4 regions of the Pseudomonas sp. 3-2 genome follow, and region 3 is predicted to be linked to each of the others. Evidence: predicted binding sites of a transcription regulator. Region 3 holds the regulator's gene; each other region holds the start of a gene.

What was found. Region 3 encodes sigma-54, which starts transcription at its own class of promoters, with help from an activator protein. Its sites were predicted from a motif close to ANTGGCATNNANNTTGCTNT; they were not measured.
Positions count from the first base shown of each region.
Region 1: K3819_RS07765 (flagellar basal body rod protein FlgF) is a predicted target of sigma-54. The motif match lies at 2,789-2,808, and genes of this name have one in related genera.
Region 2: glnA (glutamate--ammonia ligase) is a predicted target of sigma-54. The motif match lies at 5,963-5,982, and genes of this name have one in related genera.
Region 4: glnK (P-II family nitrogen regulator) is a predicted target of sigma-54. The motif match lies at 1,597-1,616, and genes of this name have one in related genera.

Region 1 covers NZ_CP081200.1:1,709,669-1,717,231, forward strand. The annotation lists gene phhA (phenylalanine 4-monooxygenase) at 24-815, opposite strand; gene K3819_RS07760 (sigma-54-dependent phenylalanine hydroxylase transcriptional regulator PhhR) at 1,096-2,658, shown strand; gene K3819_RS07765 (flagellar basal body rod protein FlgF) at 2,863-3,603, shown strand; gene flgG (flagellar basal-body rod protein FlgG) at 3,649-4,434, shown strand; gene flgH (flagellar basal body L-ring protein FlgH) at 4,488-5,183, shown strand; gene K3819_RS07780 (flagellar basal body P-ring protein FlgI) at 5,211-6,299, shown strand; gene flgJ (flagellar assembly peptidoglycan hydrolase FlgJ) at 6,311-7,563, shown strand, end outside.
Region 2 covers NZ_CP081200.1:363,538-371,100, reverse strand. The annotation lists gene K3819_RS01690 (glycogen/starch/alpha-glucan phosphorylase) at 1-1,421, opposite strand, end outside; gene K3819_RS01685 (YkgJ family cysteine cluster protein) at 1,679-2,116, shown strand; gene typA (translational GTPase TypA) at 2,334-4,154, opposite strand; gene thiI (tRNA uracil 4-sulfurtransferase ThiI) at 4,294-5,748, opposite strand; gene glnA (glutamate--ammonia ligase) at 6,076-7,482, shown strand.
Region 3 covers NZ_CP081200.1:1,003,727-1,011,289, forward strand. The annotation lists gene K3819_RS04375 (superoxide dismutase) at 1-448, shown strand, start outside; gene K3819_RS04380 (ZIP family metal transporter) at 480-1,373, shown strand; gene K3819_RS04385 (HPr family phosphocarrier protein) at 1,412-1,687, opposite strand; gene rapZ (RNase adapter RapZ) at 1,703-2,560, opposite strand; gene ptsN (PTS IIA-like nitrogen regulatory protein PtsN) at 2,563-3,027, opposite strand; gene hpf (ribosome hibernation-promoting factor, HPF/YfiA family) at 3,039-3,347, opposite strand; gene K3819_RS04405 (RNA polymerase factor sigma-54) at 3,421-4,914, opposite strand; gene lptB (LPS export ABC transporter ATP-binding protein) at 5,101-5,826, opposite strand; gene lptA (lipopolysaccharide transport periplasmic protein LptA) at 5,826-6,371, opposite strand; gene lptC (LPS export ABC transporter periplasmic protein LptC) at 6,358-6,930, opposite strand; gene K3819_RS04425 (HAD family hydrolase) at 6,939-7,463, opposite strand; gene K3819_RS04430 (KpsF/GutQ family sugar-phosphate isomerase) at 7,464-7,563, opposite strand, start outside.
Region 4 covers NZ_CP081200.1:6,192,787-6,200,349, reverse strand. The annotation lists gene K3819_RS28285 (HigA family addiction module antitoxin) at 1-226, shown strand, start outside; gene K3819_RS28280 (Bro-N domain-containing protein) at 221-742, opposite strand; gene K3819_RS28275 (accessory factor UbiK family protein) at 1,144-1,404, opposite strand; gene glnK (P-II family nitrogen regulator) at 1,803-2,141, shown strand; gene K3819_RS28265 (ammonium transporter) at 2,179-3,516, shown strand; gene K3819_RS28260 (secondary thiamine-phosphate synthase enzyme YjbQ) at 3,732-4,157, shown strand; gene sutA (transcriptional regulator SutA) at 4,260-4,586, shown strand; gene K3819_RS28250 (HAD family hydrolase) at 4,652-5,356, opposite strand; gene xerC (tyrosine recombinase XerC) at 5,353-6,252, opposite strand; gene K3819_RS28240 (DUF484 family protein) at 6,255-6,980, opposite strand; gene dapF (diaminopimelate epimerase) at 6,994-7,563, opposite strand, start outside.

The DNA of each region.
Region 1 (7,563 bases), 710 kb from region 3:
CACTTGTAAGCAAAAGTCGCGGGTCACGCGGCTTTCGGTTTTGGCGGAAACTTCGGTGCGTGCAGACCCAGCTGCATGCCTTGCTTGACCATGGCCATGATGTCTTCGTGGGCCAGGTCGAACAGGCGCTTGAGGTTCGGCAGGACAAAGTACAGCGGCTGCAGGATGTCGATGCGATACGGCGTGCGCATGGCTTCCAGCGGATCGAAGGCCTGATGCTCGGGCTCGTCCGACAGCGAGTAAACAGTTTCTTTTGGCGAGGACAGGATGCCGCCGCCGTAGATGCGTTTGCCTTGCGGGGTGTCGACCAGGCCGAACTCGATGGTCATCCAGTACAGACGCGCCAGATAAACGCGTTCTTCCTTGGTCGCCTGCAGGCCGAGCTTGCCGTAAGTGTGGGTGAATTCGGCAAACCACGGGTTGGTCAGCAGCGGGCAGTGGCCAAAGATCTCGTGGAAAATGTCCGGCTCCTGCAGGTAGTCCAGTTCTTCACGGGTACGAATGAACGTGGCCACCGGAAACTGCTTGCTGGCGAGCAATTCGAAAAAGGTCTGGAAAGGGATCAGCGCGGGAACGCGGGCAACCTGCCAACCGGTGGTCTCGCCGAGCACCTTGTTGATCTCGCCCAGTTGCGGAATGCGGTCATGGGGCAGACCGAGTTTTTCGATACCGTCTAGGTATTCCTGGCACGCACGACCCTCGATCACTTTCATCTGGCGGGTGATCAGCGTGTTCCACACCGCGTGTTCTTCGGCGGGGTAGTCGATAAAACCTTGCGCATCGGGCTCGCGGGCCACGTATTGCGTCTGCTTCATACTGCTCTCCTGCGAGGGGAATTTCGTTCTTGTTATGTCCTGCGATGGACTGAGAAATACCCCGGAATGTTCGTTGTTGCAGCAGGTTGAAGACTGGTCGAGTAGGAAAACTCCCTTAAATTCGTAAAATTTTCGTTACGCTTCGTGCGATAAGTCGTGTTTGCGGTGACTGTCGGGTTTGAAAAGGCCAATGGCTGTCACATAATCTTGACGACTATCTTGCGCACTGCGCAGAAAATTCCGGCGTCAGACCGGCTCTTCACCTGTTTCGGGCCTTTATATGCGTATCAAAGTCCATTGTCAGAACCGCATCGGCATCCTGCGCGACATTCTCAATCTGTTGGTGGAGTACGGGATCAACGTCGCCCGTGGCGAGGTGGGCGGTGAGCATGGCAACGCGATCTACCTGCATTGCCCGAACCTGATCAACATTCAGTTCCAGGCGCTGCGACCCAAGTTCGAGGCGATTGCCGGGGTGTTCGGCGTCAAGCGGGTAGGGTTGATGCCCAGCGAGCGGCGGCACATGGAGTTGAATGCGCTGCTCGGTGCGCTGGAGTTTCCGGTGCTGTCGATCGACATGGGCGGCTCCATCGTGGCGGCCAACCGGGCGGCGGCGCAGTTGCTCGGGGTGCGGGTGGACGAGGTGCCGGGGATTCCGTTGTCGCGTTACGCCGAAGATTTCGATCTGCCGGAACTGGTGCGCGCCAACAAATCGCGAATCAACGGCATGCGGGTCAAGGTCAAGGGCGACATCTTTCTGGCCGACATCGCGCCGCTGCAATCGGAACACGACGACAGCGAGGCCATGGCTGGTGCTGTGCTGACGCTGCACCGCGCGGACCGGGTCGGCGAGCGCATCTATAACGTGCGCAAACAAGAGTTGCGTGGCTTCGACAGCATCTTCCAGAGCTCGAAAGTGATGGCGGCGGTGGTGCGCGAAGCGCGACGCATGGCACCGCTGGATGCGCCGTTGTTGATTGAGGGCGAAACCGGCACCGGCAAGGAATTGCTGGCGCGGGCCTGCCACCTGGCGAGCCCGCGTGGTCAGTCGCCGCTGATGGCGCTCAACTGCGCGGGGTTGCCGGAGTCGATGGCCGAGACCGAACTGTTCGGCTACGGCCCCGGTGCCTTTGAAGGCGCTCGGGCCGAAGGCAAGCTCGGGCTGCTGGAGCTGACGGCGGGCGGCACGCTGTTCCTCGATGGTGTCGGCGAAATGAGCCCGCGCTTGCAGGTGAAACTGCTGCGATTCCTGCAGGACGGCTGCTTTCGGCGGGTGGGCAGTGATGAAGAGGTTTACCTCGATGTGCGGGTGATCTGCGCAACCCAGGTCGACCTGTCGGAGCTGTGCGCGCGCGGCGAATTTCGCCAGGATCTGTATCACCGCTTGAACGTGCTTTCGCTGCACATCCCGCCACTGCGCGAATGCCTCGACGGTTTGACGCCGCTGGTGGAGCACTTTCTCGATCAGGCCAGTCGGCAGATCGGCTGCCCGCTGCCGAAACTGGCGCCGGCGGCGATGGATCGGCTCAGTCACTACCACTGGCCGGGCAACGTGCGGCAACTGGAGAACGTGCTGTTCCAGGCGGTTTCGCTGTGCGACGGCGGCACGGTCAAGGCCGAGCATATTCGCCTGCCGGATTACGGCGTGCGTCAGCCGCTTGGCGATTTCTCCCTCGAAGGCGGGCTCGACGAAATTGTCGGGCGCTTCGAGAAGGCGGTGCTGGAGCGCTTGTATTCCGAGCATCCGAGCAGCCGGCAACTGGGCAAGCGGCTCGGGGTTTCCCATACGACCATCGCCAACAAGTTGCGTGAGTACGAAGTCGGCAAGGACGCGTCGGAGTGATCACGGCCGGATCGGGTGTTTGCCGCCAAGCGGCATGACACCGCCGGTTTTTCGTCTTCGATACATTTCCCTTCTCCCCGCAAAATCCCTCAAGTCCTTTGTTTACCGGGTCGTGGGCCGCCAGAAAAAAGTTGGTCTGCAAATTGCTTATGGCTCAGCAGTACAGCGGTGGGCGGCAAACGTCCGGCATGCAGAGGAAAGAGTGTGGACAAGTACCTTTATGTGGCAATGACCGGCGCCAGCCAGAACGCACTGGCGCAAAAGGCTCATGCCAACAACCTGGCGAACATCTCCACCAACGGTTTTCAGCGCGACCTGGAACAGGCGCGTTCGATGCCGGTGTTCGGTGACAGCTTTCCGGCGCGTGCGTTTGCCATGAGCGAACGGCCCGCCACCGACTTCACGCCGGGCTCGCTGGTGCAGACCGGTCGTGACCTCGACGTCGCCGTGTCGGGTAACGGCTGGATCGCCGTGCAGAACCCCAATGGCGGTGAAAGTTACGTGCGCACCGGCAGCCTCAATATCGATGCCCTCGGCGTGTTGCGTGCCGGCAACGGCATGCCGGTCATGGGCAATGGCGGGCCGATCGCCGTGCCACCGGAGCAGCAGGTGGAAGTTGGTGAAGACGGCACCATCAGTATCCGTGCGATGGGCGAGGGGCCGCGCGTCATGGCCGAAGTCGACCGGATCAAGCTGGTCAACCCGGACATCAAGAACATGAACAAGGGCCTGGACGGTTCGATTTACACCAAGGACGGCCAGCCTGCGCCGGCCGATGCCAACGTCAAACTGGTGTCGGGTTTCCTGGAGTCGAGCAACGTCAATGCCGTGGAAGAGATGACGTCGGTGCTGGCCCTGGCCAAGCAGTTCGAACTGCACGTCAAGATGATGAACACCGCCAAAGACGACGACCAGGCCATGGCTCGGGTCTTGCAGATCAGCTAATTATCAGAACGTCGCGCCGTAAAACAGGCGCACGAGGAGAATCGAATGCTTCCGGCTCTATGGGTTGCCAAAACCGGTCTGTCCGCCCAGGACACCAACCTGACCACCATTTCCAACAACCTGGCGAACGTGTCGACCACGGGTTTCAAACGTGACCGCGCCGAGTTCCAGGACCTGCTGTACCAGATCAAGCGTCAGCCAGGCGCCCAGTCGACCCAGGACAGCGAACTGCCGTCGGGTCTGCAAGTGGGTACCGGTGTGCGCATCGTCGGCACCCAGAAAAACTTCACCGCCGGCAGCCTGCAAACCACCGAGCAGCCGCTGGACATGGCCATCGACGGTCGCGGTTTCTTCCAGATCCTGCAGCCGGACGGCACCACGTCCTACACCCGTGACGGTACTTTCCACCTCGACTCCAACGGCCAGATCGTCAACGCCAGCGGTTTCGCCCTGGAACCGGCCATCGTCATCCCGAACAACGCCCAGACCTTCACTGTGGGTCGTGACGGCACCGTGTCGATCACCACCGCCGGCAACGCCGCATCGCAAGTGATCGGCAACCTGCAAACCGCCGACTTCATCAACCCGGCCGGTCTGCAAGCGGTGGGCAACAACCTGTTCCTGGAAACCGCCGCTTCCGGTGCACCGCAAGTCGGTACGCCGGGCCTGAACGGTTTCGGTACCACCCTGCAGAACACCCTGGAAACCTCCAACGTCAGCACCGTGGAAGAGATGGTCAACATGATCACCACCCAGCGCGCGTACGAGATGAACTCCAAGGTGATCTCCACCGCCGACCAGATGCTCTCGTTCGTAACGCAGAATCTGTAATCAAGTCTATGAGGCGGCCATGAGGCTGCCTGCAACACCGTGAGGTAAGGGTCATGAAGCGCTTTGTATCTGTTGTGGCATTGAGCGGGGTCGTCTCGCTCGCGGGCTGCGTCGCTCCGACGCCCAAGCCCAATGATCCTTACTACGCCCCGGTGTTGCCGCGCACACCGTTGCCGTCGGCCGCCAACAACGGCTCGATCTATCAGGCCGGTTTCGAGCAGAACCTGTACAGCGACCGCAAGGCGTTCCGGGTCGGTGACATCATCACCATCACCCTGAACGAGAGAACCCAGGCCAGCAAGAACGCCAACTCTCAGGTGGCCAAGAACAGCAAGACCGGCATCGGCCTGACGTCGCTGTTCGGCAGCAGTGCAACCACCAACAACCCGATCGGCGGCAATGACCTGAGCCTGAGCGCCAGCTATGAAGGCGACCGCGCGACCAAGGGTGACAGCAAGGCCGCCCAGGGCAACACCCTGACCGGCTCGATCACCGTGACCGTCGCCGACGTGTTGCCCAACGGCATCATCGCCGTGCGTGGCGAGAAGTGGATGACCCTCAACACCGGCGACGAGCTGGTGCGGATCGCCGGTCTCGTGCGTGCCGACGACATCGCCACCGACAACACCGTGTCCTCGACCCGGGTTGCTGATGCGCGCATCACCTACTCGGGCACCGGTTCGTTCGCCGATGCGAGTCAGCCAGGCTGGTTCGACCGTTTCTTCCTCAGCCCGCTGTTCCCTTTCTAGGTGGCTACGTTGAATTTCAAGAGCCTCATGCTCGCTGCGGCGTTGATGTCCGCAGCCTTTGGTGCCCACGCAGAGCGGCTGAAAGATATCGCCAGCATTTCCGGCGTGCGTTCCAACCAGTTGATCGGCTACGGCCTGGTGGTCGGTCTTAACGGCACCGGCGACCAGACCACGCAGACCCCGTTCACCCTGCAGACCTTCAACAACATGCTCTCGCAGTTCGGCATCAAGGTGCCGCCGGGATCGGGCAACGTGCAGCTGAAAAACGTTGCGGCAGTGTCGGTGAGTGCCGATCTGCCGGCGTTCGCCAAACCGGGTCAGCAGGTCGATATCACCGTGTCGTCCATCGGTAACTCCAAGAGCCTGCGCGGCGGCACCCTGTTGCTGACCCCGCTCAAGGGTATCGACGGCAACGTCTACGCCATCGCCCAGGGCAACTTGGTGGTCGGCGGTTTCGATGCTGAAGGTCGTGACGGTTCGAAGATCACCGTCAACGTTCCGTCGGCCGGTCGCATCCCTGGCGGGGCGTCGGTCGAGCGTTCGGTGCCGAGCGGTTTCAACCAGGGCAACAGCCTGACGCTGAACCTCAACCGTTCCGACTTCACCACCGCCAAGCGCATCGTCGACAAGATCAACGACATGCTCGGCCCAGGCGTGGCCCAGGCCATCGACGGCGGTTCGATCCGTGTGACCGCGCCGCTCGATCCGAGCCAGCGCGTCGACTATCTGTCGATCCTGGAAAACCTCGAAGTCGATCCCGGTCAGGCGGTGGCGAAAGTCATCATCAACTCGCGTACCGGCACCATCGTCATCGGCCAGAACGTGAAGGTATCGCCGGCCGCCGTGACCCACGGCAGCCTGACCGTGACCATCACCGAAGACCCGATCGTCAGCCAGCCGGGCCCGCTGTCCAACGGCCAGACCGCCGTAGTGCCGCGCTCGCGGGTGAATGCCGAACAGGAAGCCAAGCCGATGTTCAAGTTCGGCCCGGGTACCACCCTCGACGAGATCGTCCGTGCGGTGAACCAGGTCGGCGCCGCGCCGGGTGACCTGATGGCCATCCTTGAAGCACTGAAGCAGGCCGGCGCGTTGCAAGCCGACCTGATCGTGATCTGAGGACGCCGACCATGGATATGCGCAAAAGCGGTCTGGTCAGCAGCAGCGATTCGGGTTCGTACTCCGACCTCAATCGTCTGAACCAGCTCAAGGTCGGCGACAAGAACAGCGACGCGAACATGCGCAAGGTCGCGCAGGAATTCGAATCGCTGTTCCTCGGTGAAATGCTCAAGTCGATGCGCTCGGCCACTGAAGCGCTGGGCCAGGACAACCCGCTCAATACGCCGGCGGCCAAGCAATATCAGGAAATGTACGACCAGCAACTGGCGGTCTCCATGTCCCGCGAGGGCGGGGGTATCGGCCTCGCCGACGTGCTGATGCGCCAGATGTCGAAGAACAAACCAATGGCGCCGGGCGAGGCGGCGGCCGCATCCGCCGCCAAGCAGGAGGAAGCCAAAGCCAAGGCCGCTGCCGTGGCCACGCCGATTGCCGCCGGCACCGTGGCTACGAATGGTCCGTTGTCGCGACTCAATGGCGAGCGTCCGCTGTGGGCGTCGCGTTCGGTGCATGCGCCGAGCACCGAACTGACCCATCGCAATGACATGGAAATGATCAACCAGCGTCGTCTGGCGCTGCCGCCGAAACTGGCGGATCGCTTGCTCGCAGGTCTGGTGCCGTCAGCCACGCCGGCGGCGACCACTCAACTGCCGCAACGCGCCACGACCGCCGCTGCCACCGGTTCCGGCCCGCTGTACAACGGCGACTGGCTGGCCCGTGCCGAGGCAGATAAAGCTTCGGGCGGGCAGATGCAGATTTACGGCCGCGCCATGGCGCAGATCCCGCTGGCACCGGCAAAGAAAGCGTTCGGCAACGCCGACGAATTCGTCAACACCATGCTGCCGATGGCGCAGGAAGCCGCCGCGCGAATTGGCGTCGATCCGCGTTATCTGGTGGCTCAGGCTGCGCTGGAAACCGGCTGGGGCAAATCGGTCATGCGCGCCCAGGACGGCAGCAGCAGTCACAACCTGTTCGGCATCAAGGCCAGCAGCAACTGGAAGGGCGATTCGGCCCGGGCGATCACCAGCGAATTCCGCAACGGGCAGATGGTCAAGGAGACGGCCGAGTTCCGTTCCTACGCCTCGTACAAGGACAGCTTCCACGATCTGGTGACGTTGCTGCAGAGCAATAATCGCTATCAAGATGTGTTGAAGTCGGCCGATAACCCAGAACAGTTTGTACGCGAATTGCAGAAGGCCGGTTACGCGACCGACCCGAACTACGCGACGAAGATTTCGCAGATTGCCAGGCAGATGACGGTCAATCA
Region 2 (7,563 bases), 640 kb from region 3:
CGGAAGGTGATGCCGTTGGTCTTGTTGTTGATCCGCTCCGGATACAGCTTGTGCAGCTCGGCAAATACGGTTTTGCGCATCAGTTGCGTGTGCAGCCCGGACACGCCGTTGACGCTGTGCGAGCCGAGGAACGCGAGGTTGCCCATGCGCACTCGGCGGCCGTTGTCTTCCTCGATCAGCGACACCGCGCGCAGCACGTCGAAATCGTGGATGCCCTTGGCCCGCAACGAATCGATGTGCTGGGCGTTGATCAGGTAAATGATCTGCATGTGCCGCGGCAGCATGCGCTCCATCAGCCCCACCGGCCAGGTCTCCAGGGCTTCGGGCAACAGCGTGTGGTTGGTGTACGACAGCGTGTCGACGGTGACTTGCCACGCCGCGTCCCAGGCCACGTCGTAGACGTCGACCAGTTGACGCATCAATTCGGCAACGGCAATCGAAGGGTGGGTGTCGTTGAGCTGGATCGCCGCGTGATCGCCGAGGGTCAGCACCGAGGTGTGCATGTTGCGATGACGGCGCAGCAAGTCCTGAAGCGACGCAGCGACGAAGAAGTATTCCTGACGCAGGCGCAGTTCCTGCCCGGCTTCAGTGCTGTCCGCCGGGTAGAGGACGCGGGAGATACTTTCGGCCCGGGCTACTTCGGCGACGGCGCCCAGGTGGTCACCGGCGTTGAAGCGCTCCAGGTGCAGGTCTTCCATCGCCCGCGCCCGCCACAGGCGCAAGGTGTTGACGCTCGCCCCGCGCCAGCCGACCACCGGGGTGTCGTAGGCAATGGCCCGGACGGTTTCCGCCGGGTGCCAGACTTGCCGGGATTTGCCGCTGGCGTCGGTGACGGTCTCGACGCTGCCGCCAAAGCCGATCGGATAGACCACCTCCGGCCGCTCGAACTCCCAGGGGTTGCCGAAATCCAGCCAGTGCTCGGTCTGCTCCTGTTGCCAGCCATCGACGATGGCCTGCCGGAACAACCCGTGCTCATAACGAATGCCGTAGCCGTGGCCGGCAATACCGAGGGTCGACATGCTTTCCATGAAGCACGCCGCCAGCCGTCCGAGACCACCGTTGCCCAGCGCCGCATCCGGCTCCAGGATGCGGATGCGCTCGAGATCGACGCCCAGTTCGGTCAAGGCTTCACGGGCAACATCCAGCAGACCGAGGTTGCTCAGACTGTCGTACAGCAAACGGCCGATGAGAAATTCCAGCGAGAGGTAATACACCCGCTTCTGGCCTTTGCGGTAAATCTGCCGGGTGTGGTCCATCCAGTGCTCGACCATGTGATCGCGCGCCGCCAGGGCGATGGCTTCGAACCAGTCATGGTCGAAGGCGTGATCCGGGTCTTTGCCCACCGCATAGGTGAGTTTGGTCAGGACGGCGTCGCGGAATGCGGCCACCTCTGCTTCGCGAACTAGTGGTTCTTGAGTCATCGATAGGACCTCGAGCGAGCGGGGAGTTGTCAGAGCCTAGACGGTCTGACCGACGGTAAGGGCTCTGGTTCGGCAGTTTTTACCGAGAGTGTGAGATCGACCGGCATTACTTTGTTATATGCCTCAATGAATGCAGGGGCCGTGCCGAATTGTCGCCCCTGCAAACGCGCGAAGAAAAAATCTGGCGAAAGGTTGTTCAAAATTCCACCCGTCCCGGTATGATCGCGCGCCCTGATGCACACGCCTGGTAAACACCGATGATGAAGCCCAACCTGATCGCCGCAGCCGAGATCGACCGTCTCGATACCTGGGCCAAATATTCGGCCCCGATGTGCGGCTCGTGCGTTTCCAGCTGCTGCACGCTGCCGGTCGAGGTCAAGATCAAGGACCTGGTGCGCATCGGCGTGGTCGACGAGTTCGAACTGGGCGACCCGCCGAAGAACATCGCCAAGCGCCTGCAAAAGGAAGGTCTGGTCGAGCGCTTCAACCAGAAGTCGGGGATTTTCACCCTGCAGCGCATGAGCAACAACGATTGCTACTACCTGGATCGTAAGAGCCGCCTGTGCACCATTTATGACAAGCGCCCGGACACTTGCCGCAACCACCCGAAGATCGGCCCGCGCCCGGGTTATTGCGCGTACAAGCCGAAGGAAGTGGAACGGGTGCAGAACTCCCGTTCGATCGAGAAATTCTGATCTGCCCTGAGATGTTCGGCGGCTGATCGGCCGCCTTCGCTGGCAAGCCAGCTCCCACAGGTTTTTTTGCTGTACACAAACTTTAGGTACGACTCAAAACACTGTGGGAGCGGGCTTGCCCGCGATAGCGACGGAACAGACACTGCATAAATCCCGGACAAACAAAAACGCCCCCGGTCTCTCGACCGGGGGCGTTTTTTTCAGCCTTGGCTAAATCTTATGCCTTGGCTTTCTTGGCAGCGCGGGTACGCTCGCTTTCGTCCAGGATCTTCTTGCGAAGACGGATGGATTTAGGAGTGACTTCGCACAGCTCGTCTTCCTGGATGTATTCCAGAGCCTGCTCCAGGGTGAAGCGAACAGGTGGGACCAGAGCGATGGTTTCGTCTTTACCCGAAGCACGCATGTTGTCGAGCTTCTTGCCTTTGGTCGGGTTCACACCCAGGTCGTTGTCGCGGGAGTTCTGACCAACGATCTGACCGTTGTAGATCTCCTGGCCGTGTTCTACGAACAGCTTGCCACGAGCCTGCAGGGTTTCCAGGGAGTAGGTCAGCGCCTTGCCGGTTTCAACCGAAACCAGAACGCCGTTCTGACGGCCGGACATGTGGCCCGACTTCACTGGAGCATAACGGTCGAAGATCGAGGTCAGGATGCCAGCACCGTTGGTCAGGGTCAGGAACTGGTTACGGAAACCGATCAGACCGCGAGCAGGGATGTTGTATTCCAGACGAACACGGCCCTTGCCATCCGGCACCATGTTGCTCAGGTCGCCTTTACGCAGACCCATCTCTTCCATGACCTTGCCCTGGGATTCTTCAGGGATGTCGATGGTCACGTTTTCGAACGGTTCCTGCTTCACGCCGTCAACTTCACGGATGATCACTTCAGGACGGCCCAGGGCCAGCTCGAAGCCTTCGCGACGCATGGTTTCGATCAGTACCGAGAGGTGCAGCTCACCACGGCCGGAAACCTTGAACTTGTCAGCCGAGTCGCCTTCTTCAACGCGCAGTGCAACGTTGTACAGCAGCTCTTTGTCCAGACGATCCTTGATGTTACGGGAGGTCACGAACTTGCCTTCTTTACCGCAGAATGGCGAGTCGTTTACCTGGAAGGTCATGGAAACGGTTGGCTCGTCAACGGTCAGTGGCTTCATCGCCTCGACGTTGTTGATGTCGCACAGGGTGTCGGAGATGAACAGCTCGTCGAAACCGCTGATGCAGACGATGTCGCCGGCCGCTGCTTCTTCAACGTCAACGCGGTGCAGACCGTGGTGACCCATCAGCTTCAGGATACGACCGTTGCGGCGCTTGCCGTCGGCGCTGATAGCGACAACCGGAGTGTTCGGCTTGACGCGACCACGAGCGATACGGCCAACACCGATAACACCCAGGAAGCTGTTGTAGTCCAGAGCGGAGATCTGCATCTGGAACGGACCGTCACGGTCAACAGCCGGAGGCGGAACGTGGTCGACTACCGCCTGGTACAGCGCGGTCATGTCTTCGCCCATGGCGGTGTGGTCCAGACCGGCGATGCCGTTCAGGGCCGAAGCGTAAACAACCTGGAAGTCCAGTTGTTCTTCGGTGGCGCCCAGGTTGTCGAACAGATCGAAGATCTGGTCCAGAACCCAGTCAGGACGCGCGCCCGGACGGTCAACCTTGTTGATGACCACGATCGGACGCAGGCCGGCTTCGAAAGCCTTCTTGGTCACGAAACGGGTTTGCGGCATAGGGCCGTCCTGGGCGTCGACCAGCAGCAGCACGGAGTCAACCATGGACATAACGCGCTCAACTTCGCCGCCGAAGTCGGCGTGGCCCGGGGTGTCCACGATGTTGATGTGGTAGCCGTTCCAGTTGATGGCGGTGTTTTTCGCCAGAATGGTAATGCCGCGCTCTTTTTCCTGGTCGTTGGAGTCCATCACGCGCTCGTCGTTGAGCTCGTTGCGCTCCAGGGTGCCGGATTGACGCAGGAGTTTGTCTACCAGGGTGGTCTTACCATGGTCAACGTGGGCAATGATGGCGATGTTGCGTAGATTTTCGATCACTTGTGTATCTCGATCAGAGGATTCGGTTTGCTGACAAGTCTTGGCAGCGATTGACAGTAGTGTCCGGCATGGCCGTTACAGCTTGACGGCGGTGTCGGGGGGCCGGTGACGCAGGCCACAGGCAAACAGCCCCGGGCACTTAGCTCGGTCGATAAACGCGCACATTGGCATGCCCCTCACTGAGCAAATGGTGGGCATGCAGGCGACTCATCACGCCTTTGTCGCAATACAGCAGGTACTGGCGAGTAGGGTCCAGTTCCTTGAAACGAGCGTTCACTGCGTAGAACGGCATCGTCTGTACCTCTATGCCGGCGAGCTCCAGCGGGTCATCCTCGGCGGCATCCGGGTGGCGGATGTCGATGACGATCTGACCGGCCAGCGCTTCGCTGACTTCTTCGATCTGCAAATCCTGGCCCAATTCGTCGATCACCCGATCGATCGGCACCAGTCTGGCGTTTGCGAGCGCACGCTCAAGCACCGCCATGTCGAATTCCTGCTCTTCGTGCTCGACCCGGCCACGCTTGGCGGCGGTCTTCGGGTTGACCGAGATGACGCCGCAGTATTCCGGCATGTGCCGGGCGAAATCACCGGTACCGATCTGGTCGGCCGTGTCGATGATGTCCTGCTTGTGGGCGACGATCAGCGGCCGCAGGACCAGTTTGTCGGTGACGCAATCGATGACCGACAGGTTCGGCAGCGTCTGGCTCGACACCTGGGAAATCGCTTCGCCGGTGACCAGCGCATCGATGTGCAGGCGTTCGGCAATGCTCGACGCTGCACGCAACATCATACGCTTCAATACGACGCCCATATGACTGTCGTCGACCTTGCCGAGAATTTCGCCCAAGACTTCTTCGAACGGAACACTGACAAATAGCACGCGTTGCGAGCTGCCGTACTTCTTCCAGATGAAATGCGCGACTTCCATCACGCCCAATTCGTGGGCACGGCCGCCCAGATTGAAGAAGCAGAAGTGCGTCATCAGGCCGCGACGAAGGATCTGGTACGCGGCCACCGTCGAGTCAAAGCCGCCGGACATCAATACCAGCGTCTGCTCCAGCGCACCGAGCGGGTAGCCGCCGATGCCATTGTGCTGGCTGTGAATCACGAACAACCGTTTGTCGCGAACTTCGATGCGGACTTCGATTTCCGGCTGTTTCAGGTCGATTCCGGCAGCGCCGCACTCACGGCGCAGCTTGCTGCCGACGTATTTTTCGACGTCCATCGAGCTGAACGCATGCTTGCCCGCACGCTTGCAGCGCACCGAAAAGATCTTCCCGGCCAATGCATCGCCGTAGTGCTGCTTGCACTTTTCGGTGATGTCGTCGAAGTCGCCCAGCGGGTACTCGTCGATCTGCAGAAAGTGCGCAATGCCCGGCATGCAGGTCAGGCGCTCGCCCATCTCTTTCAGGGCCTTGGGGTCAGTGACGCGGGTTTCCAGCTCGAGGTTGTCCCACACACCGTTCACCACCACGGCCGGGTCCAGGTCGCGGAGCACGGTGCGGATGTTCTTGGCCAGCTGGCGGATGAATTTCGTCCGGACAGGTCGGCTTTTGATGGTGATCTCGGGGAAGACTTTTACGATTAGTTTCATGAAAACAGCGCGCGCAGGGCCAGCCGAAAAAGGGGGGCGCGGATTATAGCGGAAATTGCTCAAGGTTTAACCAGTTAATGTGCAGAAGGTTTTGCACGCACCAAAACGGATCATTTTTCGATTTGAGCGCTACATTAAAGGGCGAGATTTTCGTCTTTAAGGCGCTTTCGACCTTTAGAAGCGTGAATTTGGGGCAAAAAACCCATGCTGGGGCACTGGCATGCAATTTGCTCCCTTGTGAGGCAGGTTGCCTTGGCAGAGTATTCGCGCCGGCATCACCACTATTAAGGGCATCCACTACCCGCCCTAATTCACCCGGAGGACACTATGTCGAAGTCGGTTCAACTCATCAAAGATCATGACGTCAAGTGGATTGATCTGCGCTTCACGGACACCAAAGGCACTCAGCACCACGTGACCATGCCGGCTCGCGATGCGCTGGAAGACGACTTCTTCGAAGTTGGCAAGATGTTCGACGGTTCCTCCATCGCTGGCTGGAAAGGCATCGAAGCCTCCGACATGATCCTGCTGCCGGACGACGAAACCGCCGTTCTGGACCCGTTCACCGAAGAGCCGACCCTGATCCTGGTCTGCGACATCATCGAACCTTCGACCATGCAAGGTTACGATCGCGACCCGCGCGCCATCGCCCGCCGCGCCGAGGAATACCTGAAGACCACCGGTATCGGTGACACCGTATTCGCCGGTCCAGAGCCAGAGTTCTTCATCTTCGACGAAGTGAAGTTCAAGTCCGACATCTCCGGTTCGATGTTCAAGATCTACTCCGAGCAAGGCTCGTGGATGTCCGACCAGGACGTGGAAGGCGGCAACAAAGGCCACCGTCCAGGCGTGAAAGGCGGCTACTTCCCGGTTCCGCCGTTCGACCACGACCACGAAATCCGCACCTCCATGTGCAACGCACTGGAAGAAATGGGCCTGACCGTTGAAGTTCACCACCACGAAGTGGCAACTGCCGGCCAGAACGAAATCGGCGTCAAGTTCAACACCCTGGTGAAGAAAGCCGACGAAACCCAGACCCTGAAATACGTTGTGCACAACGTTGCCGACGCTTACGGCCGCACCGCGACCTTCATGCCGAAGCCGCTGTACGGCGACAACGGTTCGGGCATGCACGTTCACATGTCCATCTCCAAAGATGGCAAGAACACCTTCGCGGGTGAAGGTTATGCCGGCCTGTCCGACACCGCCCTGTACTTCATCGGCGGCATCATCAAGCACGGTAAGGCCCTGAACGGCTTCACCAACCCGGCCACCAACTCCTACAAGCGTCTGGTGCCAGGCTTCGAAGCTCCAGTGATGCTGGCCTACTCGGCTCGCAACCGTTCCGCCTCGATCCGTATTCCTTACGTCAACAGCCCTAAAGGCCGTCGTATCGAAGCCCGCTTCCCGGATCCGGCTGCCAACCCTTACCTGGCCTTCGCAGCGCTGCTGATGGCCGGTCTGGACGGCATCCAGAACAAGATCCACCCAGGCGATGCTGCCGACAAGAACCTGTACGACCTGCCGCCTGAAGAGGCGAAAGAGATCCCGCAAGTTTGCGGCAGCCTGAAAGAAGCTCTGGAAGAGCTGGACAAGGGCCGTGCGTTCCTGACCAAGGGCGGCGTGTTCTCCGACGACTTCATCGACGCTTACATCGCGCTGAAATCCGAAGAAGAAATCAAGGTCCGCACCTTCGTACACCCACTGGAATATGAGCTGTACTACAGCTGCTGATCCGGTAGCGCCGCGCCACGCGGCGTGACAAAAGAGAGGCCTCCTTCGGGAGGCCTTTTTTATTGGCCGGAATTTGTTGGC
Region 3 (7,563 bases):
ACTGGTCGCCAGCGTCCAGCAACTGCCGGAAAAACTGCGCGCGGCGGTGATCAACCAGGGCGGCGGTCATGCCAACCATTCGCTGTTCTGGGAAGTCATGGCGCCTAACGGCGGTGGCAAACCGGACGGTGCGCTGGCCAGGGCGATCGATGAGCAGCTGGGTGGCCTCGACAGCTTCAAGGAAGCCTTCACCAAAGCCGCGTTGACCCGTTTCGGCAGTGGCTGGGCGTGGCTCAGCGTCACGCCCGACAAGAAACTGGTGGTGGAAAGCAGCGGCAACCAGGACAGCCCGCTGATGAACGGCAACACGCCGATTCTCGGGCTCGACGTGTGGGAACACGCGTACTACCTGCGTTATCAGAACCGTCGGCCGGAATACATCAGCGCGTTCTACAACGTGATCAACTGGCCACAAGTTGCTGCGCGCTATCAGGCGGCGCTGGTTTAAGTCTTCTATAAAAACAATTCCAAGGCGGACTATGGGCACTGAGACACTGGCGATCGGAAGTGGGCGCATGTTTCGTTACGCAATCGGATCGCTGCTGCTGTTGGCGGGCATGACCTTGCTGGTCGCGCATGGGCTGGAATGGCTGAATCTGGAACCGAGACTGTCGCGGGCATTGCAGGGCGGCGCGATCTGCGCCCTCGGCACCGCACTCGGGGCAGTTCCGGTGCTGGTGATCCGCAACATGCCCCAGGCGCTGGGCGATACGCTGCTGGGTTTTGGCGCTGGCGTGATGCTGGCGGCAACCGCGTTTTCGTTGATCGTACCGGGAATCGCCGCCGCCGAAAGTCTGGGACTGAGCCCATGGGGCGCCAGCGGCCTGATTTGCTTCGGCATCATGCTCGGGGCGTTCGGCCTGTATCTGGTTGATCGCCGTGTGTCGGGGGCCTCGCCGGAAATGCTCATCGGCACCGTCGAACATCCGGTGATTCCGCCACGGATCTGGTTGTTCGTGTTCGCCATCATTGCCCATAACATCCCGGAAGGCATGGCGGTCGGTGTCTCGGCGGGCGGTGGAATGCCGGACGCAGACAGTCTGGCCATGGGCATTGCCTTGCAGGATGTGCCCGAAGGGCTGGTGATTGCCCTGGTACTGGCTGGTGCCGGTATGTCGCGGGTCAAAGCGTTTTTGATTGGCGCAGCGTCAGGTCTGGTCGAACCAATGTTCGCGCTGCTCTGTGCGTGGCTGGTCAGTCTTGCCGAACTGTTGCTGCCCTTGGGATTGGCGTTGGCGGCGGGCGCCATGCTGCTGGTGGTGACTCACGAAGTCATCCCCGAGTCGCGACGCAATGGCCATGAGAAGCTGGCAAGCCTGGGGTTGCTGATCGGCTTCTGTCTGATGATGGTGATGGATACCGCGTTGGGCTGAACCGGGAGGAGGGAGCAAGCTCCCTCACTTCAAGTGTTTCAACCACCTTCGTCGAAGTAGTTGTTGATCAGTGTCACCAGCGCGTCCATGGCTTCCTGTTCCTGATGGCCTTCGGTACTCAGGTGGATTTTGGTGCCCTTGCCGGCTGCGAGCATCATCATCGCCATGATGCTTTTACCGTCAACCGTGGTTTCCGGGGTGCGGCCGACTCTGATCGTGCAATCGGGAAACTGGCCCGCCACTCCGACGAATTTTGCCGATGCGCGGGCGTGCAGGCCCAGCTTGTTGATGATTTCGATTTCACGAGCAGGCATCGCGGTGTGAATCCTTTAGCTGAGGTCGCGGTGGCGAACCTGGACGTTCTTCAGGGTCTTCTGCAGCGCCTGGCCAAGACGTTCGGTCAGGTAAACGGAACGGTGATGCCCGCCGGTGCAGCCGATGGCAATGGTGACGTAAGCGCGGTTACTCGCGGCAAAGCGCGGCAACCATTTGTGCAGGTACGTGTAAATATCCTGGTACATCTCCTCGACCTCAGGCTGCGCCGCCAGATACTCGGCGACCGGCTGATCGAGACCGGATTGCGCGCGCAGTTCAGGTTTCCAGTACGGGTTCGGCAGGCAGCGTACATCGAACACCAGATCCGCATCCACCGGCATGCCGCGTTTGAAACCGAAAGACTCCACCAGAAACGCGGTACCCGGCTCCGGCTGGTTCAACAGGCGCAGCTTGATGGTGTCGCGCAGTTGGTAGAGGTTCAGATTGGTGGTATTGACCTTCAGATCGGCCAGATCGGCAATCGGGCCCAGCAGGGCGGTTTCGTCGTCGATGGCTTCGGCCAGCGAGCGGTTGGCATTGCTGAGCGGGTGACGACGACGAGTTTCCGAAAAGCGTTTGAGCAACGTTTCGTCATCGGCGTCGAGGTACAGGACATCGCACTGGATGTGCCGGCTGCGCACTTCCTCGAGCAACTCTGGAAAACGTGACAGATGACTCGGCAGGTTGCGGGCGTCGATCGAGACGGCCACCAGCGGCTGGAGCATTTCGGTATGAACCAGCGCACGTTCGGCCAGATCCGGCAGAAGGCCTGCCGGCAGGTTATCGATGCAGTAGTAACCGTTGTCCTCAAGGACATCCAGGGCAGTACTTTTACCCGAGCCGGAACGGCCACTGACAATGATCAAGCGCATGGTTACGGCCTGTTCTGTTCTTCCAGTACAACCTGGTACAAGGCTTCGTTGCTTGGCGCGCTGCGCAGTCTGTCGCGCACGTCCTTGCGGTCGAGCATGCTGGCGATCTGGCGTAACAGCTCCAGGTGTGCATCGGTGGCGGCTTCCGGTACCAGCAGGACGAAGAGCAAGTCCACGGGCGCGCCGTCGATAGCGTCGAAATCGATAGGGGCATCAAGGTGCATCAGCGCACTGATCGGCGCTTCGCAGCCCTTGAGGCGGCAGTGGGGAATGGCGATGCCGTTGCCAAAACCGGTGGAGCCCAGTTTTTCACGGGCAATCAATGCCTCGAAGACATCTTGCATCTCCAGATCCGGAACTTCCCGGGCGATCAGGTTGGCAATTTGTTCCAGGGCTTTCTTTTTACTGCCGCCCGGCACGTTCACCAGGGAACGGCCGGGGGTCAGGATACTTTCAAGTCGGATCATGGGGGTGGGGGTTATCGACCGGTAGCGCCCTGAAGCAGGCTCTGGGTCTTTTCCTTATGCTTTTTGAGTTGTTTATCAAGCTTGTCGGTCAGCGCGTCGATCGCAGCGTACATATCGGTATGTTCCGCGTTTGCGACGACCTCATTGCCGGGAATATGCAGCGTGGCTTCGATTTTCTGCTTCAGTTTTTCGACGCACATCGTGACTTGCACGTTGGTGATCTTGTCGAAATGCCCTTCGAGCTTCTTGAGCTTGAGCTCGATGTACTCGCGCAGAGGCTGGGTAACTTCCAGTTGGTGTCCACTGATGTTGACTTGCATACAGCTTCTCCTTCGTTGCCAGTGCATAAAGCGGCAGGCCGAAGAGCCTGCCACTGGAACGCTGTAACGTGGCTTACATCAACCGCTTGCGTTCGCTCGAAGGCGCGATTCCGAGGGATTCGCGGTACTTGGCGACGGTGCGGCGAGCCACCTGAATGCCTTGTGCCTCCAGTAAACCAGCGATCTTGCTGTCACTCAACGGCTTTTTCTGATTTTCCGCGGCAACCAGTTTCTTGATGATCGCGCGGATCGCCGTGGACGAGCATTCACCGCCCTCGGAGGTGCTCACATGGCTGGAGAAAAAGTATTTCAGTTCATATATGCCCCGTGGGGTATGCATGAATTTTTGCGTGGTTACGCGGGAAATCGTCGACTCGTGCATGCCAACCGCTTCTGCAATGTCGTGCAGGACCAGCGGCTTCATGGCTTCGTCGCCGTACTCCAGAAACCCGCGCTGGTGTTCGACGATCTGGGTGGCCACTTTCATCAGGGTTTCGTTGCGGCTCTGCAGGCTCTTGATGAACCAGCGGGCTTCCTGCAACTGGTTGCGCATGAAGGTGTTGTCGGCACTGGTGTCGGCGCGGCGCACAAAACCGGCGTATTGGGCGTTGACCCGCAGGCGTGGCACCGACTCCTGATTCAGCTCGACCAGCCAGCGCTCGTTGTCCTTGCGCACGATGACGTCAGGCACCACGTATTCGGCTTCGGTGGATTCGATCTGCGAACCGGGGCGCGGGTTCAGGCTCTGCACCAGTTCGATGACCTGGCGCAGCTCGTCTTCCTTGAGCTTCATGCGCCGCATCAACTGGCTGTAGTCGCGGCTACCGAGCAGGTCGATGTAATCGGTGACCAGGCGCTTGGCCTCGGCCAGCCAGGGGGTCTTGGCCGACAGCTGGCGCAATTGCAGCAGCAGGCATTCGCCCAGGTTACGTGCGCCGATGCCGGCCGGTTCGAATTGCTGGATGCGGTGCAGGACGGCTTCGATCTCGTCCAGCTCGATGTCGAGCTCCGGATCAAAGGCGTCGAGGATTTCTTCGAGGGTTTCGTCCAGGTAGCCCTGATTGTTGATGCAATCGATCAGGGTGACGGCGATCAGGCGATCGGTGTCGGACATCGGTGCCAGGTTCAACTGCCACAGCAGGTGGCTTTGCAGGCTCTCGCCGGCGGAGGTGCGGGTGGTGAAGTCCCACTCGTCATCGTCGCTGCTTGGCAGGCTGCTGGCGCTGGTCTGGTAGACGTCTTCCCAGGCGGTGTCCACCGGCAATTCGTTGGGGATTCGCTCGTTCCATTCGCCGTCTTCGAGGTTGTCGACTGTCGGCGCGGTCTCCTGATAGGAGGGTTCCTGGATCTCGGTGTTGGGCTTCTGTTCGGCGTTGTCGGCCATGGGATCGGAGTTGTCGAAGTCGTCGCCGTCTTCCTGGCGTTCGAGCATCGGATTGGATTCCAGAGCCTCCTGGATTTCCTGTTGCAGATCCAGGGTCGACAATTGGAGCAGGCGGATGGCCTGTTGCAGCTGCGGTGTCATCGTCAGCTGCTGGCCCATTCTCAAGACTAGCGATGGTTTCATGGCAGGGGCTTAACACCTTATTCGCCGGCGCTATGCGCCATCCACTACAGGGCGCCGGAGCGCCAAACTTAAGCAAATTATATGCCTGAAACTGTCGTGTTTGCCTAGAGCGCTGTAACAATAAAAGCGTATAAAAAGGCGCTTCAACGTTACAGCACCCGGACGGCTGGTCGGATGCTGTCGCGCTTACAGGCGGAACTCGTGACCCAGATAGACTTCCTTCACCAGATCGTTGGCGAGGATGGTCGCGGAGTCGCCTTCGGCGATCAACTGGCCGTCGTTGACGATGTAGGCGGTTTCGCAGATATCCAGCGTCTCACGGACGTTGTGGTCGGTGATCAGTACACCGATGCCCTTGGCCTTGAGGTGGTGGATGATCTGCTTGATGTCGCCGACCGAGATCGGGTCGACACCGGCGAACGGTTCGTCGAGCAGGATGAATTTCGGTGCCGTGGCCAGTGCGCGGGCGATTTCTACCCGGCGGCGCTCACCACCGGACAGGCTCATGCCGAGGTTGTCGCGGATGTGGCTGATGTGGAATTCCTGCAGCAGGCTTTCCAGCTCCTTGCGACGACCTGCCTTGTCGAGCTCCTGACGGGTCTCGAGGATGGCCATGATGTTGTCGGCCACCGACAGTTTGCGGAAGATCGACGCTTCTTGCGGCAGATAGCCGATACCGGCCTTCGCACGGCCATGCATCGGCTGGTGGCTGACGTCTAGGTCGTCGATCAGTACGCGACCCTGATCGGCCTGAACCAGGCCGACGATCATGTAGAAGCACGTGGTCTTGCCGGCGCCGTTCGGGCCGAGCAGGCCGACGATCTGACCGCTGTCGATCGACAGGCTGACGTCGCGCACGACCTGGCGGCTTTTATAGGCCTTGGCCAGGTGCTGAGCTTTCAGAGTTGCCATTACTGGGTTTTCTCGTCGGTTTTCTTCTTCGGCTGGATCACCATGTCGATGCGCGGACGCGCTTCGGTGACCTTGCTGCCAGTGGCTCGACCGGCGCTGGCCAGTTTCTTCACCGTGTCATAGACGATTTTTTCGCCCTGAGTGGTGTTGTTGTCCTTGTCGACGACTTTGGCCTTGTCGATCAGAACAACGCGGTTCTGCTGTGCGTGGTACTGAATGGTCACGCCCCAGCCCTGAACGGGTTTGGCATCACCGGCAGTCTGCAACTGTTCGAAGTAGGCGAGGTTGCCGACCGAGGTCACGACGTCGATGTCGCCGTTAGGCGCACGGGTCATGGTCACGGTGTTGCCTTTGACGATCATCGAACCCTGGGTGATGATCACGTCGCCTTTGTAGGTGGCAACGCCGTTCTTGTCGTCCAGTTGGGCATCGTCGGCCTGAATGCGGATTGGCTGCTCTTGATCGTTCGGCAGAGCCCAGGCGCTCACGCTTCCCAGTGCTGCGCCCAGACTGAGCAAAATAGGGAGGGTTTTAACGAGCCTCATACTGTCCTCTTACGTTCGATAGCAGGTGTATCCTGCTTTCCTTCAAATACGCTTTCATTCCTACGCCAGTCGATACACCGCCAGCGCCGTCGATTCTAACGGGTTGCTGGGTCTGCGCATATTGCTGCTGCGGGAACACCGTCATGCGAGTGGAGGTGATCAGGGTGTCGCGGTTCTTTTCGTCGGTGCGCTTGACGCGTACCGAGTCGATCAGCTCGACCTCGGTGCCACCGGAGTTCACTTCGCCGCGCTCACTGGTCACGTGCCATGGGAAATCGGTGCCACGGAACATGTTCAGATCAGGCTTGGTGACCAGTGTAATGTCGGTCGCCTTGACGTGCTCAGCCTTGTCGGACGTCATTTCGTACTGCACTTTGCCGTCTTCGAGGTACTGGATCGTGTGCGTATTGGTCGCGTACCAGTCGATCGGGCTTTCCTCTGCCGAAACCGGCGGTTTGTCGAGGAAGCGTTCCGGGCTGATGTTCCAGTAGCCGACCGCGCCGAATATCGCTGCGATACAACCGAACAACAAGATGTTGCGAAACTTTTTGCTAAACATGGTTGGACTCACAGATACGCATTGTTGGCGGCGTCGAGGCTGCCTTGGGCGCGCAGGATCAGTTCGCAGAATTCGCGGGCGGCACCTTCGCCGCCACGAGCCTGGGTGACGCCATGAGCGTGTTCGCGAACAAAAGGTGCGGCGTTGGCCACGGCCATGCCCAGGCCTACACGGCGGATCACCGGCAGATCCGGCAGGTCGTCGCCGAGGTAAGCCACTTGTTCATAGCTTAGGCCCAGTTGCTCCAGAAGACCGTCGAGAACGACCAGTTTGTCTTCACGGCCCTGAAACAGGTGCGGGATCCCCAGGTTCTTCGCCCGACGCTCGACCACCGGGGTCTTGCGACCGCTGATGATGGCGGTCTGTACGCCAGCGTTCATCAGCATCTTGATGCCCTGGCCATCCAGTGTATTGAAAGTCTTGAACTCGCTGCCGTCTTCAAGGAAGTACAGGCGCCCGTCGGTGAGGACACCGTCGACGTCGAAAACCGCCAGTTTGATGGCCTTGCCGCGTTGCAGCAGATCGTTGCTCATTTACATCACTCCTGCGCGCAGCAGGTCGGAGAGGTTGAAGGCGCCGATCGGGCGATCCTCTTCATCCACGACAACCAGCGCGTTGATTCGGTGGTCTTCC
Region 4 (7,563 bases), 1.3 Mb from region 3:
GAATAAGGAATTCATGGAGCCATTGGGCATGACGGTCATGGACTTGGCCATGCCCACGAACTGGCCTGAAACCGAGATCGAAAAGCTTGTGAAATGCCAGCTCAGGATCTGCGCCGATTTGGCAATCAGGCTGGCCATCCACCTCAACACCACACCTGAGTTCTGGATGAATCTTCAGTCGACTTACGATTTACGCAGGGCTCAGCTCCGGCATGCGGGCCTATAGCGATTGCAGCATCCGCGAAGCCCTCTTCCACCAAGTGCCCGGTTCTGGGCGCTTTAGCTTTTCCCGTTCTACCACCATCAATGGCACATCCTGCAACCGAATCCACGGCTGGTTATTCCAGTGCAGCAAACTCAACGACATCTCGGGCCAATTCAGCAGGCTTAGCTGTGGGCGTTCGCTTGTTGTGGGGTGCTGGGCGTCGCGCAGGGTGGGGATAACCTGATGGGTGAGCCATTCGCGTAGCGCTCGGTATTCGGGGCAGTAGTGATAGACGAGGAGGGCGTAGATGCCGGATTCGCTAATCAGGAGGGTGTTTTCGATCTGGTTGTGGATCAGGGTTTTGCGGGTTTGGTATTGGTCGGGGTCGAGTTTTCGCAGCATGCGTTCGTTGAGGTAAATGTGCAGCAGGCGGCCCAGGTCGCGGGCGGAGAACCAAGGTTGGTTCTGGATAAGAAGGGCGTGAAGGTGGAGTTTGTGGCGGATGAAGACGTTGGGAATTAAATAGCTTTCGTCCATGACTCGGTTCTCGAATGTGGTGAAGAAAGCTGCCTCTGATCGTCGCCAAACAAAAAGGGTGGCAGCTATGCGCGGATTGGCGAACCGGGACATTCGAAAACCGGCAGACCCGAAGGTCTCCCACGCACAGCCGCCATAATTCGAGGTGGGAGTATTTCCCTCGTTCGAACATCATCGCGCTGCGTCAAATGTTGCCGGGTCGCCAAACCCAGTGCTGAACATTCAGCATTGGGTGAGCATAGGAATCAGGGCTTCACGACGCAATCGGACGGCGGGGTTGCAAGCTGTAGGATTCTGCCGAGATTCGGCAGCGAATCCTGAATGGCGGGAAGGTCGTTCCGACCTTCATTCGCGGGCAAGCCCTCTCCCACAAGGGGCCGCATTCACAAAGACACGAGGTGTTACTCAGCCGGCGGCGTCAGCTTCGCTTCCATCTCCGCCACCTTCGCCTCAAGGCTCTCGAGCCGGGCGCGAGTGCGCGCCAGCACCACCATCTGACTGTCAAACTCTTCACGGCTCACCAGGTCCAGTTTGCTGAAGGCACTTTGCAGCAGCATCTTGAACTGGCTTTCGATTTCGGCTTTTGGCAAGGGCGTGTCGCCGCTGAACAGGCGGGAGGCGGTGCCGCTCAGGGCGTCGAGGAAGTCTTTGGGCGCGAGCATGGGATATGTCCTGGAAACAATGGCCGGCAGTGTATCACGCAGTGTCTATAGTCATTGGCGCAGGCACGGATGCACGCTTTTCGCGCAACGGGATGCACGGCCACGCACCGTTGTTGTGCGTATCCGGAGTGCCATTTGGGTGATGGCATCTGTGGCAGCGGCCAAGGGATTGAAATCAGTGGTTTTTGGCGAGATGGCAAGCTTTCTGCTTAGTCACCCTCGACCCATGCACTGATGCAGTCGCTGTGACGAATGCAGTGCGGCAGACGGAGCGGGGAGTTTCGTCTGGAGCGGTTAGCTGGCGTCGACAACGAAGCGTTACAAAGCCAGGCACTGCGCTTAGACTTGAGTCGGGTTTGTTTTCCTGGGGCAAGTCCACCAATTCGGGAGAGAGTTTCATGAAGCTAGTCACTGCCATCATCAAGCCGTTCAAGTTGGACGACGTGCGCGAGTCGCTGTCCGAAATCGGCGTGCAGGGCATTACCGTTACTGAAGTCAAAGGCTTCGGTCGGCAGAAGGGTCACACCGAGCTGTATCGCGGCGCGGAGTATGTGGTCGATTTTCTGCCCAAGGTGAAAATCGACGTTGCCATCGACGACAAGGATCTGGATCGGGTTATCGAGGCGATAACCAAGGCTGCCAACACCGGCAAGATCGGTGACGGCAAGATCTTCGTGGTCAATCTGGAACAGGCGATCCGCATCCGTACCGGCGAAACCGATACCGACGCGATCTAAACGCCGCCACAAACCCAACGCCCCAGGAGAAAACAATATGACTCTGCGTAAATTCGCAGGGCTAGGAGCCCTGTTGTCTATCGTAATGCCCGGCCTGGCCATGGCGGCAGACGAAGTGGCAGCCCCAGTCCTGAATTCCGGCGATACCGCCTGGATGCTTACTTCCACAGCCCTCGTGCTGTTCATGACCATTCCCGGCCTAGCGCTGTTCTACGGCGGCATGGTGCGGTCGAAAAACATTCTTTCCGTGATGATGCAGTGCTTCGCCATTACCGGTCTGATCAGCGTCCTGTGGGTCATTTATGGCTACAGCATCGCGTTCGACACCACCGGCATGGAGCAGGGCGTCGTCAACTTCAACTCGTTCGTGGGCGGTTTCGGCAAGGCGTTCCTGGCCGGTGTCACACCAGCGAGCCTGACCGGCCCGGCAGCGCTGTTCCCAGAGGCGGTGTTCATCACCTTCCAGATGACCTTCGCGATCATCACTCCGGCGCTGATCGTCGGTGCGTTTGCCGAGCGGATGAAGTTCTCCGCGATGCTGATCTTCATGGGCATCTGGTTCACCCTGGTTTATGCACCGATCGCGCACATGGTCTGGTCCGGCAACGGCGGCCTGATGTGGGACTGGGGCGTGCTCGACTTCGCCGGCGGCACCGTGGTGCACATCAACGCCGGTGTGGCCGGTCTGATCGCCTGCCTGGTACTGGGTAAACGCAAAGGTTTCCCGACCACTCCGATGGCGCCACACAATCTGGGTTACACCCTGATGGGCGCGGCGATGCTGTGGGTCGGCTGGTTCGGCTTCAACGCCGGTTCCGCTGCGGCCGCCAACGGCACCGCCGGCATGGCGATGCTGGTCACTCAGATCGCTACCGCTGCTGCTGCATTGGGCTGGATGTTCGCCGAGTGGATCACCCACGGCAAACCAAGCGCACTGGGTATCGCATCCGGCGTCGTTGCAGGTCTGGTCGCGATCACTCCGGCCGCTGGCACTGTGGGCCCGATGGGCGCCCTGGTGATCGGTCTGGCAGCAGGCGTGGTGTGCTTCTTCTGCGCCACCACCCTGAAACGCAAACTCGGTTATGACGACTCCCTGGACGCCTTCGGCGTGCACGGTATCGGCGGTATCCTCGGCGCGATCCTGACCGGTGTGTTCGCTGCACCGTCGCTGGGTGGCTTCGGCACCGTCACCGACATCGCCGCACAAGTCTGGATTCAGTGCAAAGGCGTCGGCTTCACCGTGATCTACACCGCCATCGTCACTTTCATCATCCTCAAGGTGCTGGATGCCGTGATGGGTCTGCGTGTGACCGAGGAAGAAGAATCGGTCGGCCTGGATCTGGCACAACACAACGAGCGCGGCTACAACCTGTAAGCACGCGCCGCAAAAAACTTGCCCGGCTTGCCGGGCATTTTTTTATCTGGAATTTGTCTTCCCTGATACAGCTGAAAGGATTTTTCGTACTGCTTTGGTCGTGTTTACGACGAGTGTTTTTCTGCGGCCAAAGGCTTACATCATTGAAGGAATATTAGGGCCTTTGTTTTTTTCCAGAGCGCGCTAGAATGCGCCCCGAACGTGCGGAGAACTGTATGTGGCAACAGACTCTGATAACCCTGCGGGCACGGCCCCGGGGCTTTCATCTGGTGACGGACGAGTTGCTCGCCGGTCTGCCTGAACTCAAGGCATGCCGGGTCGGTCTGTTGCATTTGTGGCTGCAGCATACCTCGGCGTCGTTGACCATCAACGAGAACGCCGATCCGGCGGTACGTCGCGACTTCGAACGATTTTTCAATCGTCTGATCCCACAAGGAACAGACGGCTATGAGCATAACGACGAAGGCCTGGACGACCTCCCGGCGCACTTCAAGGCCAGCGTGCTGGGCTGTCAGATCAGTTTGCCGGTAACGGCGGGCCGACTGGCACTGGGCACCTGGCAAGGCGTTTACCTGGGCGAGCACCGTGATCATGGCGGTGCCCGTAAAGTCCTCGCCACCTTGCACGGTGAAGGGGCATAAACCGTTGGTCACCAATGGTTACCGATTTTTTTCCGGCGACTTTCGACAGTCGCCAAAGCTGGTCTATAACTAATCTGCTTTTCGCAAGTCATGAGGTAGAACATGAGCGACGATGATCTGGAAAACGACGACCTCGAAGTAGGCGACGAAGACGAGGCCGAAGACGGTCTGGAAGCAGCAGCGGAAGACGTTGCTGAAGACGATGGCGGTGACGATACGCCGGCCCCGGCTGCCAAAGGCAAGGCCAAGGCTGCGGTATCGGTCGACGAGTTGCCGAGCATCGAAGCCAAGAACAAGGAGCGCGATGCCCTGGCCAAGGCCATGGAAGAGTTCCTTGCGCGCGGTGGCAAGGTTCAGGAAGTGGAGGCCAACGTGGTCGCCGATCCGCCCAAGAAGCCAGACAACAAGTACGGCAGCCGCCCTATCTGAGGCGTGTCGCTTGCTTGCTGAAAAAGCCCGCCGTCGCTGCGGGCTTTTTCATGGGCGAAAGAAAACTAGCCGAGACTGTTCCAGCGGGCGAGCACCGCGGGCAGATCGTTCAGGCTGCGAATCTCGGCATCCGGCAGGCGCTCCGCTTCCCAGACCTTGCCGGCGGGGTTGAACCAGATCGCTCGCAGACCGGCCTGCTGCGCCCCGGCGATGTCGTCCCCCGGGTGATCGCCGATATGCACGGCGGCTTCGGCGCTCACGCCACCGCGCTGCAACGCTTCATGGAACAGGCGCGCATCCGGCTTGGCGATGCCGATGTCTTCGGCGCACAGCGCAAACTTGAAGTAGTCCGCCAGTCCGAGACGACGGACATCGGCGTTGCCGTTGGTGACCACCCCGAGAGCGTAGTGTTTGGCGAGGGTTTCCAGGATCGGCTCGACCTCCGGGAACACTTCGATCTGATGCCGCGCATGCAGAAACACTTCAAAACTCTTGTCCGCCAGATCCGACGCTTCGCCGTGGGCATACCCGGCGTCCTCCAGCGCATGGAATAGCACTCGCCGGCGCAGCGCGCTGATACGGTGTTTCAGTCCCGGTTCACTGGCCAGTACCCGCTCACGGATCGACCACAGATGCTCCACCGGCACCGCGCCCAGATTCGGCGCATGCTCGCCCAGCCATTGGCGCAAAACCGCTTCGGCGCTGACGATCACCGGAGCGGTGTCCCACAGGGTGTCGTCGAGGTCGAAGGTGATCAACTGGATGCTCATGAATCGTCGCCTTTCATGCGTTTGGCCCGTGGGTGGGCGCTGTCGTAGACCGCCGCCAGGTGCTGGAAGTCCAGGTGGGTATAGATCTGGGTGGTCTTGATGTCCGAGTGGCCGAGCAGTTCCTGCACCGCGCGCAAGTCCTGGGAGGACTCGAGCAAATGGCTGGCGAAGGAGTGCCGCAGCATGTGCGGGTGCAGGTTCTGCCCCAGTTCGCGCTCGCCGGCCAGTTTGACCCGCACCTGAATTGCGCGCGGGCCGAGGCGTCGGCCTTGCTGGCTGACGAATACGGCGTCGTCCGCCGGATTGGTCAGCGCCCGCAGTGGTAGCCAGTGCTCCAGCGCTTCCCGGGCCTTTTTACCGACCGGCAACAGGCGCGTCTTGCTGCCCTTGCCGAGTACCTGAACCATGCCGTCGGCCAGATCGAGCTGATCGAGATTGAGCCCGGTCAGCTCCGACAGGCGCAGGCCGGAGGAATAGAACAACTCCAGAATCGCCTGATCGCGGCGCGCGAGAAAATCGTCCTCGACCGCACCTTCAAGCAGTTGCAGGGCGCGGTCGGTGTCGAGGGTTTTCGGCAGGCGGCGTTCGCCTTTGGGCGGTGCCAGGCCGGTGGCCGGATCGTGATCGCAGAGGCCTTCACGATTCAGATAATGGTAGAGCCCGCGCACGGCCGAGAGCAGGCGCGCCAGACTGCGCGACGACTGGCCCTGGGCATGCAGGCGGGCGATCAGGCTGCGCAGACGCTGGATGTCCAGCGCCTGCCAGCTGCCGATGTTCTGTTTGTTGCACCAGCCGAGGACTTTGTCGAGGTCGCGTCGGTAGGCCGACAGCGTGTGCGGCGACACCTGCCGCTCACTGCGCAGGTGTTCGCAGTAAGCGTCCAGTTGCCGTTCCATGTTCAGCGTACCGAGCGCAGGGAGCTGTTGACCCGTGGCAGCACGCGACCCATGACTTCGGCGATGTAGCTGAGGAACAGCGTGCCGACCGAGCTCTTGTAGTGCTGCGGATCACGGCTGGCGATGGCCAGGATTCCGTGGATGCCCTGGTGGCTGACGGCGACCACGGCGGTGGAGCCGATCTGCTTGCGCTGCTCTTCGCCGAACAGGAAGTCCAGCTCGTGTTCACGCAGGCTACCGCTGACGCTCTTGCCTTCGGTGAGCAACCCGCCGATGGCAGTTTGCGCGTCGGCGTGGGTCACCCAGCGGCCGACCGGGGCCGGGTTATCGCCGAGCAGGATCAGGCTGACGAAGGGCACCTGGAAATCCTGGCGCAGGCTGTCTTCGACGCTGATCACCACATCTTCCAGAGTGGCAGCGTCCATCAGGGCGAGGATCAGGCGACGGGTCTTGTCGAACAGGCGATCGTTGTCCCGGGCGACGTCCATCAAGTGCGAGAGGCGGTGACGCATCTCGATGTTGCGGTCGCGCAGGATGGCCATCTGGCGCTCGACCAGCGAAACGGTATCGCCGCGCTGATGGGGGATGCGCAGGGACGGCAGCAGTTCTTCATGCTCGACGAAGAAGTCCGGATGAGCCTCCAGGTACGCGGCAACCGCTGCCGCCTCCAGGCTCTCGGACGCTGATTCACCGGACTGTCGGGCGGGTACCTGAGGCTTATCGGTCATGGCTTCTGCTCACTCAAAGACGCACTTGTCCTTCGTATACGCGCACTGCCGGGCCGGTCATCAACACCGGTTGGCCGGGGCCTGCCCACTCAATGGACAGGCGCCCGCCCGGCAGGTCGATCAACAGTGGCGAATCCATCCACCCCTGACTGATCGCCGCTACAGCAGCAGCGCAGGCACCGGTGCCGCAGGCCTGGGTTTCCCCGGCGCCGCGTTCCCAGACGCGCAGTTGTGCGCGGTGGCGGTCGATGACCTGGAGAAAACCGACGTTGACCCGCGCCGGAAAGCGCGGATGGTGTTCGATTTTCGGCCCCAGTTCATGCACCGGTGCAGTGTTGATATCGCTGACTCGCAGCACCGCATGGGGGTTGCCCATGGACACCGCCGCCAGATCGACCGGCGTACCGTCGACATCGACCTGATAACTCAGGGCCTGCTCCGGCGCCTGGAACGGAATGTCCGCTGGCACCAGGCGCGGGGCGCCCATGTTCACGCCGATCTGGCCGTCGTTACGCACGTCCAGTTCGATGATGCCGCCCTTGGTCTCGACGCGGATCTGCCGTTTGGCGGTCAGGCGTTTGTC